2 regions of the Cronobacter dublinensis subsp. dublinensis LMG 23823 genome follow, and region 2 is predicted to be linked to the other one. Evidence: predicted binding sites of a transcription regulator. Region 2 holds the regulator's gene; the other holds the start of a gene.
What was found. The regulator CRP, encoded in region 2, controls carbon source genes, mostly activating them, when cyclic AMP is high. The targets are predictions, from matches to a motif close to ATGTGANNNNNNTCACAT.
Positions count from the first base shown of each region.

Region 1: a site for CRP is predicted at 1,904-1,921, ahead of AFK67_RS10045 (sugar transporter). Genes of this name have one in related genera too.

Region 1 is NZ_CP012266.1:2,204,416-2,209,101, forward strand. Features, by position in the region: gene AFK67_RS10035 (L-lactate dehydrogenase) at 16-960, shown strand; gene AFK67_RS10040 (PhzF family phenazine biosynthesis protein) at 994-1,791, opposite strand; gene AFK67_RS10045 (sugar transporter) at 1,998-3,197, shown strand; gene marR (multiple antibiotic resistance transcriptional regulator MarR) at 3,444-3,878, shown strand; gene marA (MDR efflux pump AcrAB transcriptional activator MarA) at 3,897-4,271, shown strand; gene marB (multiple antibiotic resistance regulatory protein MarB) at 4,340-4,552, shown strand; gene eamA (O-acetylserine/cysteine exporter) at 4,580-4,686, opposite strand, start outside.
Region 2 is NZ_CP012266.1:4,078,824-4,083,509, forward strand. Features, by position in the region: gene AFK67_RS18955 (phosphoribulokinase) at 1-394, shown strand, start outside; gene AFK67_RS18960 (OsmC family protein) at 451-855, opposite strand; gene crp (cAMP-activated global transcriptional regulator CRP) at 1,164-1,796, shown strand; gene AFK67_RS18970 (YccS/YhfK family putative transporter) at 1,862-3,946, shown strand; gene argD (bifunctional acetylornithine/succinyldiaminopimelate transaminase) at 3,947-4,686, opposite strand, start outside.

The DNA.
Region 1 (4,686 bases), 1.9 Mb from region 2:
ACAAGGAATGACGCCATGAACAACCAGGCACGAAAAGTGATGATTATCGGCGCAGGCAATGTCGGCACCGCCGCCGCGTGGGCCCTGCTCAACCAGAATATCGGCGAGGAGCTGATTCTGGTGGATCTGGACGCCGCACGCGTCGAGGGGCACTGTCAGGATCTGCGCGACGCCGCGGCGTATATGCCAGGGATGGTGAAAATCTCCACCCGCCAGGCGAGCGACTGCGCGGATGTGGATATCGCGGTGATCACCGTCTCCGGCGGCGCGCTGAAGCCCGGCCAGACCCGGCTTGACGAGCTCACCAACACCGCGCGCATCGTCGGGCAGATAGTCCCGCAGATGATGGCGGGCGGCTTCAACGGCATTTTTCTCGTGGCCACCAACCCCTGCGACATCATCACCTGGCAGGTCTGGAGGCTCTCCGGTCTGCCGCGCAATCAGGTGATCGGCACCAGCGTCTGGCTCGATACCACGCGCCTGCGCCGCACGCTCGCCGAGGCGCTCGATATCGGCCCGCAGAGCATCGACGCCTTTATCCTGGGCGAGCATGGCGATACCCAGTTCCCGGTCTGGTCGCACTCCTCAGTCTACGGCTCGCCGGTGGCGCAGGTCTATGAACGCAAAACCGGTCAGCCGCTCGACACCGCAGCCCTTGCCGACCGCGTGCGCAAACTGGGTTTTGAGATTTACGCCCGCAAAGGTTGTACCGAATATGGCATTGCCGGCACGATTGCCGAGATCTGCCGTAATATCTTTACCGGCAGCCATCGGGCGCTGGCGGTATCGTGCATTCTGGATGGCGAATATGGCGTGAGTAACGTGGCGGTGGGCGTGCCTGCGGTACTTGCCCAGAGCGGCGTGCAGCAGATTATCGAACTGCAGCTGGAAGGCGAAGAGCAGGCGAAGTTTCAGCACTCCGTGGCGGTAATCAAAGAGAATATCGCCCGCCTGCCCTGAAATATGACGGCGCCCGGCAGGGGCGCCAGACGCTTAGCGCAGCAATACCTGCCCGATAAGATACGTCACGGCCTGCCCGCTTATCAGCACCCGCTCTCCCTGCCATTCACAGCGCAAATCGCCGCCGCGCGCCGACACCTGACGCGCCAGCATCGTGGTTTTGCCAAGCTTTGCGCCCCAGTAAGGAATGAGCATACTGTGCGCGGAGCCGGTGACCGGATCTTCCGCCACGCCTTCGCCGGGGCAGAAAAAACGGCTCACGAAATCATACGGACCGCCAGGCGTGCCCGGCGCGGTGACGCACACCATTTTACCGAGCGGCAGCATGGCGTGAATGTCCGGCGTCAGCGCCTCGACCTGCGCCTGGCTTGCCAGCTCGACGAGATAGTCGCGTCCGGCGCGCACCGCGACCGGGTTGTCGATACCGAGCGAGGCCAGCAGCAGCGCGGGCGCCTCTGCCGGCTGCGTCTCCCACGCCGGGAAGTCGAGCGTCAGCCAGTCGCCACGGCGCGTCACGGTCAGCTCGCCAACAAAGCGCGTCGAGAAACGGATCTGGCTGTGCGGGTAGTCGAGATGCTCGAAAATAACGTGCGCGGCGGCGAGCGTCGCATGGCCGCAAAGGTTAATTTCATGCTGCGTCGTGAACCAGCGCAGTTCAAAGCCCGTATCGGTGCGCACAAAAAACGCGGTTTCTGACTGGTTATGCTGCTGCGCCATCGAAAGCAGCGTCTCGTCCGGCAGCCACGCGCTGAGCGGGCAGACCGCCGCCGCGTTACCGCCGAAGGTGTTTTGCGCAAACGCATCCACCATATAAAAATCAACTGATTGCATTGTGTCCCTGCCCTGTTCGTGGGGTGATGGTTCCTCACCGTATCACGCGCGCCGAAAACCGTGGCGCGATTTGCCTGCCTGCCGCTGCGTTTGTTGCAAAACCGGCGCAAAAGTGAGATTTGCGTCACAAAATGGTTGTAACCCGGCAGCCGATAGTTTTAAGATCGCTCGCTTCTTATTCACTTCTGACCAGCGCGAATCTTTTTATGACGATGAATACAGTCTCACGCAAAACCGCATGGCTGCGGGTTGTCACGCTCGCGGTCGCGGCATTTATCTTTAATACTACCGAATTTGTGCCGGTGGGCCTGCTCTCCGATATCGCCGCGAGTTTCCATATGGAATCCGCGCAGGCGGGCATTATGCTGACGATCTACGCCTGGGTTGTGGCGCTGATGTCGCTGCCGTTTATGCTGCTGACAAGCCAGGTCGAGCGCCGCAAGCTGCTGATTGCGCTGTTTGTGGTCTTCGTCGCAAGCCATATGCTGTCGTTCATGGCCTGGAGCTTCGAGGTACTGGTGATTAGCCGCATCGGCATCGCCTTCGCCCACGCGATTTTCTGGTCGATTACCGCGTCGCTGGCTATTCGTCTGGCGCCGCCGGGCAAACGCGCCCAGGCGCTGAGCCTCATCGCCACCGGCACCGCGCTGGCCTCCGTGCTGGGGCTCCCGCTGGGGCGCATCGTCGGGCAATATTTCGGCTGGCGCACCACGTTTTTCGCCATCGGCATCGTGGCGCTCATCACCCTCGCCTGCCTGGTGAAACTGCTGCCGAAAATCCCGAGCGAACACTCAGGCTCGCTCGCCAGCCTGCCGGCGCTGTTCCGCCGCCCGGCGCTGCTGTGCATCTATATTCTCACCGCCGTGGTGGTGACCGCGCACTTTACGGCCTACAGCTATATTGAGCCGTTCGTGCAGAACGTCGCGGGACTTAGCGAAAACTTCGCCACTTTCCTGCTGCTGGTGCTCGGTACCGCCGGGATCATCGGCAGCGTCATTTTCGGCAAGCTCGGCAACCTGCATGCGTCGGGGCTTATCAGCAGCGCGATTGGCGTACTGGTTATCTGCCTGCTACTGCTGCTGCCCGCCTCGCACAGCGCGGTGAACCTGACCCTGCTCAGCGCCTTCTGGGGAATTGCGATTATGCTTATCGGCCTTGGGATGCAGGTCAAAGTGCTGGCGCTGGCCCCGGATGCGACCGATGTCGCGATGTCGCTCTTCTCCGGCATCTTTAATATCGGGATCGGCGCGGGGGCGCTGGTGGGCAATCAGGTGAGTTTACAGTTCTCTATGTCCTCCATCGGCTATATGGGCGCCATTCCGGCGCTGGCCGCGTTTGTCTGGGCGATTGTGATATTCCGGCGCTGGCCGGTACAGCTCCCTGATGAGCAACCGCACCACAGCTAACCGTCACGCCGCCGCTTCAGGCGGCGTTTTTTTGCGCTTACCGCCCGTTTTCCCCGCCACGCGTTGCGTTGTCGCGCCATTAAAAGGCTGTGACTATCGCACTGATAGCCGCCAATTTACCTTTGATTCTGAAAGGGTTTTCCGCTGTTTTAGCAGATCGTGTGATCGTAAAAATCATTCGGTTGACTTATGTTTGCCTGGGCAATAATATCTCGCGTGACTAATCTACTTGCCTGGGCAAATATGGTGGAAAACAACAGCGATCTGTTTAACGACATTATTCCTTTAGGACGTCTGATTCATTTAGTGAATCAGAAAAAAGATCGCCTGCTTAACGAGTATCTCGCACCGCTGGATATCACCGCGGCGCAATTTAAGGTGCTCTGTTCCATTCGCTGTCCTGGCCGTATCACGCCGGGGGAGCTGAAAAAAGTGCTCTCAGTAGACTTAGGCGCCCTGACGCGCATGCTTGACCGTCTGGTCTGCAAGGGCTGGGTGGCACGCCTGCCTAACCCGCACGATAAACGGGGCGTACTGGTAGAGCTCACGGAAGAAGGCGCGGCGCTGTGTGAACAGTGCCACCAGCTGGTAGGACAAAACCTGCATCAAGAACTAACAAAAAACCTGACGGCAGACGAAGTGGCGACCCTCGAATACCTGCTTAAAAGGGTGCTGCCGTAACAGCAAAGAGGTAACACGATGTCCAGACGCAATAATGATGCCATTACAATTCATAGCATTTTGGACTGGATCGAAGATAACCTGGAATCCCCCCTTTCCCTTGAGAAAGTGTCGGCGCGTTCGGGTTACTCGAAATGGCACCTGCAACGGATGTTTAAAAAAGAGACCGGCCATTCGCTGGGCCAGTACATCCGTAACCGGAAACTGACCGAAATCGCGCTCAAGCTCAAAGAGAGTGACGAACCGATTCTGTATCTGGCCGAGCGCTATGGGTTTGAATCCCAGCAGACGCTGACCCGCACGTTCAAGAACTATTTCTCCGTGCCGCCGCATAAGTATCGCGTCACGCGGATGCCGGGCGAAGGTAAATACCTCCACCCGCTGAATCACTGAGCTGTAAAGAACGCCGACGGTGGCATAGCGCCGTCACACTTCTCCTTCGGGAGATAACCGAGGATCCGATGAAATCCGTAACTTACGCCGCCGCGCTGTTTCTGGCGCTCGCCTCTGGCTCTGTGCTGGCAGGCAGCCCGACAACGGACGTGTGCGCCGGTGACCACAGCACGATGACGGTGCCGATTGAGCATCACGACGCGCTGGATATCAGTCATCGCAGTGCGGGCAGCGATAAATCCGACGAGCTGGGCGTGCCGTATTACAACCTCTCGCGCTAAACGAAACCGGGCTAAGGCCCGGTTTTTTTATGCGCTGCGCACCGCCCGCCGTACCCGCCATCCAAACACATTAATGTACAGCCCCGCCATTACCAGCAGCGCGCCGACAATCTGCAACGCCGTCAAGCGCTCAT
Region 2 (4,686 bases):
GGAGTGGATCCAGAAAATGATCCGCGATACCAGCGAGCGCGGGCATTCCCGCGAGGCGGTGATGGACTCCGTGGTGCGTTCGATGGAGGATTACATCAACTACATCACGCCGCAGTTCTCGCGCACGCATATCAACTTCCAGCGCGTGCCAACGGTGGACACCTCTAACCCGTTCGCCGCCAAAAGCATTCCGTCGCTCGACGAAAGCTTCGTGGTTATCCATTTCCGCAACCTGGACAATATCGATTACCCCTGGCTGCTCGCGATGTTGCAGGGCTCGTTTATTTCGCACATCAATACGCTGGTGGTGCCGGGCGGCAAAATGGGGCTGGCGATGGAACTCATCATGCTGCCGCTGGTGCAGCGACTGATGGAAGGCAAGGAGATACAGTAACGCCGTATCGATAAGCCGTTGGGCGGGTCAGCGCAGCGCCGCCCGCCGTCACACGCTTACCCTTCTGTCACTTCGTACGAATGGGTAATATTCACGCCCTTGCCAAGCATCAAGGCGACCGAACAATACTTCTCCGCCGACAGGTCTACCGCACGCGCAACCGCCGCATCTTTCAACTCTTTACCCGTCACAACGAAATGCAGGTTGATATGCGTAAACAGGCGCGGCGCCTCTTCGCGACGCTCGGAGGTGAGCTTCACTTCGCAGTCGGTCACGTCGTGACGGCCTTTTTGCAGAATAGAGACCACGTCGATCGCGCTGCAGCCGCCGGCGGCCATCAGCACCATTTCCATCGGGCTCGGCGCTTTGTCGCCGGAGTTGCCATCCATCAGGATCTGGTGCCCTGACGCCGACTCGCCCAGGAAGGTTAAGCCTTCCACCCATTTCACTCGTGCGTGCATGATAATCGCTCCAGGCTATTCATTTTACTGACAGATTACTCGGCCCCGTCATAAGAGGCAACGGAAGGCGACCTGCGTCAAGCTGAAACGAGACAACAGGAGACACCTGTGAAAAGCTATGCTAAAACAGTCTGGATGCAGCGGCGATACATTGATGTTACGCATGTATGCAGAGGAGAGACAATTTATCGGCTGCGACGTCCACGGACAGCCAACTTCCCTGGATGCGGGAAGATGATGATTGCAAAGCCAGACAGGGGTTACGCGCCCTGTCTTTGGAGCCAGTTTAAAACAGAGGATAACCGCGCATGGTGCTTGGCAAACCGCAAACAGACCCGACTCTTGAATGGTTCTTGTCTCATTGCCACATTCATAAGTATCCATCTAAGAGCACGCTGATTCACCAGGGTGAAAAAGCGGAGACGCTGTACTACATCGTCAAAGGCTCAGTGGCAGTGCTGATCAAAGATGAAGAGGGCAAGGAGATGATCCTCTCGTACCTGAACCAGGGAGACTTCATCGGCGAACTGGGTTTGTTCGAGGAAGGTCAGGAGCGCAGCGCCTGGGTTCGCGCTAAAACTGCCTGTGAAGTGGCTGAGATCTCTTACAAAAAATTCCGTCAGCTGATTCAGGTAAACCCGGATATTCTGATGCGTCTCTCTTCGCAGATGGCGCGTCGCCTGCAGGTCACCTCTGAAAAAGTCGGTAACCTGGCGTTCCTCGACGTGACGGGCCGCATCGCGCAGACGCTGCTGAATCTCGCCAAACAGCCGGACGCCATGACTCACCCGGACGGCATGCAGATCAAAATCACCCGTCAGGAAATCGGCCAGATCGTGGGCTGCTCCCGCGAAACCGTGGGCCGTATCCTGAAGATGCTTGAAGATCAGAACCTGATCTCCGCGCACGGAAAAACCATCGTGGTTTACGGAACCCGCTAAGGTTCCTGAAAAAAACGGCGTGTCGCTTCGGTAACACGCCGTTTTTGTTTCTATACTTCTCCCCTATGTGGCGTCGTCTTATCTATCACCCTGAAATCAATTACGCTTTGCGGCAAACGCTGATCTTAAGCCTGCCGGTCGCAGTGGGATTGCTGCTGGGTCACTTACAACAGGGGCTGTTGTTCTCGCTGGTGCCCGCGTGCTGCAACATTGCCGGTCTCGATACCCCGCATAAACGCTTCTTCAAACGGCTCATCATCGGCGCGTCGCTGTTTGCGTTAAGCAGCCTCGCCGTGCAGTTTCTGCTGTTGCAGGCGGTGCCGCTGCCGCTCATTCTGCTGATGCTGGCGCTGCTGCTCGGCGTGACAGCGGAAATCAGCCCGCTGCATGCACGCCTGTTGCCCGCATCGCTTATCGCGGCGATTTTCACGTTAAGCCTCGCCGGGAATATGCCCGTCTGGCAGCCGATGCTGCTCTATGTTCTCGGCACGCTCTGGTATGGCGCGTTTAACGGCTTCTGGTTCTGGCTATGGCGCGAACAGCCACTGCGCGAGTCGTTAAGCCTGATTTATCAAAGCCTCGCCGACTACTGCGAGGCTAAATACAGCCTGCTGACGCGCCATACCGACCCGGAGCAGGCCTTGCCGCCCCTGCTGGTGCATCAGCAAAAAGTGGTGGATCAGATAAGCCAATGCTATCAGCAGTTGCAGATGCTGGCCGCGACCCGACAGAACGGCTACAAGCGCCTGCTGCGCGCCTTTCAGGTGGCGCTCGATCTCCAGGAGCATATCTCGGTCTCGCTGCATCAACCCGGTGAAGTGCAAAAGCTGGTGGAGCGCAGCCACGCTGAAGAGGTGCTGCGCTGGACGGCGCAAACCGTGGCGACGCGCCTGCGCACGCTCTCCGACGATATCCTCTATCACCGCTATTCGCGCCGCTTCACGATGGACAAGCAGATCGAGGCGCTCGCAAAAATCGCCCGCCAGCACCCTGACAACCCGGTCGGGCAGTTTTGCGAATACCATTTCAGCCGCATCGCCCGTGTGCTGCGTACCCAGCGCCCGCTTTATGCCCGCGATTTAATGGACAACGGTCAGCGCCGCCTGCCGCTCCTGCCCGCGCTGAAAAGCTATCTGTCGTTCAAATCGGCGGCGCTGCGCACGGCGGCGCGGCTTGGCGTGATGCTCGCGGCGGCGGGCCTGCTGGCGAGCGTGTTTCAGCTGCCGAAGCCGTACTGGATCCTGATGACGGTGCTCTTTGTTACGCAAAACGGCTACGGCGCGACGCGGGTGCGCATTCTGCACCGGGCGGGCGGCACGCTCGCCGGGCTTATCATTGCGGGCATCACGCTGCATCTGAACGTGCCGCAGGGCTATACGCTGCTCGGCATGCTGCTGGTGACGTTAATCAGCTATCTCATTATCCGGCGTAATTACGGCTGGGCGATGATTGGCTTCACCGTGACGGCAGTCTATTCGCTGCAACTGCTGACGCTCAACGGCGAGCAGTACATCGTGGCGCGCCTGATAGACACGCTGACAGGCTGTCTTATCGCCTTCGCGGGCATGGTCTGGCTCTGGCCGCAGTGGCAAAGCGGCCTGTTGCGCCAGAATGCGCACGACGCGCTGGAAGCCGACCAGGAGGCGCTGCGCCTGATCCTGAGCGACGATCCGCAGCCCGCGCCGCTCGCCTGGCAGCGAATGCGCGTCAACCAGGCGCATAACGCGCTCTATAACTCGCTTAATCAGGCGATGCAGGAGCCGGGCTTTAACAGCCAGTATCTGGAGGATATGCGCCTGTGGGTGACACACAGCCAGTTTATCGTCGAGCACATCAACGCGATAACGACGCTGGCGCGCGAGCAGTCCTCGCTGACGCAGGAAACGGCGGCGCGCTACTTACAGGCCTGTGAAATCGCGCTGCAACGCTGTCAGCAGCGGCTGGAATATGACGCGCCGGGCGAGACGCAAAACGAGGCGGTGCTGGAGGGCGAAGAGGTATTGCCGGAAGGGCCGCTCAGCGTGATGGAGCATCACCTGCTGCGTATTCTCGATCATCTGCGCACCATGCACACGATCTCTTCCGTGGCGTGGCGCCAGCGGCCCCACCACGGCATCTGGCTCAGGCGGCGCCTGAGCCAGTCACGCTGATTAGCCGTTCACCACGCGCGCCGCCGCGCGGGCAAAACGGGCCATGCCTTCGTCAATGTCGGTGCTCTCCACCAGCAGCGACGGCGCGAAACGCATCACGTCCGGCCCGGCGTTAAGCACCATTACCCCCTCGGCTGCTGCCGCGTAGAGCAGATCGCGCGCTCGTCCGTGGAAAGCGGGTGCCAGCTCGGCGCCAATCAGCAGGCCCAGACCACGGATATCGCTGAACAGGCCGTACTGCTCGCCGGTTTTCTTCAGATGCTGCACGAACTGTTCGCGCTTGTGCGCCACACCGTTCAGCACGTCCGGGGTATTGATAATATCGAACGCCTCGCCCGCCACCGCGCAGGCCAGCGGGTTGCCGCCATACGTGGAGCCGTGGGAGCCGACGTGAAACGCCGAGGCCACCTCATGCGTCGTCAGCATCGCGCTCACCGGGAAGCCGCCGCCCAGCGCTTTGGCGCTGGTGAGGATGTCCGGCGTCACGCCGTAGTGCATATAGGCAAAGAGCTTACCGCTGCGGCCCATGCCGCACTGCACTTCATCGAATACCAGCAGCGCCTGATGGGCGTCGCACAGTTCGCGCAGGCCGCGCAGAAATTCCGGCGTCGCGGCGGTCACACCGCCCTCGCCCTGTACCGGCTCCACCACGACCGCGCAGGTGTGGTCGTCCATCACCGCTTTAACCGCGTCGAGATCGTTAAAGGGCACATGGATGATATCTGCCGGTTTCGGGCCGA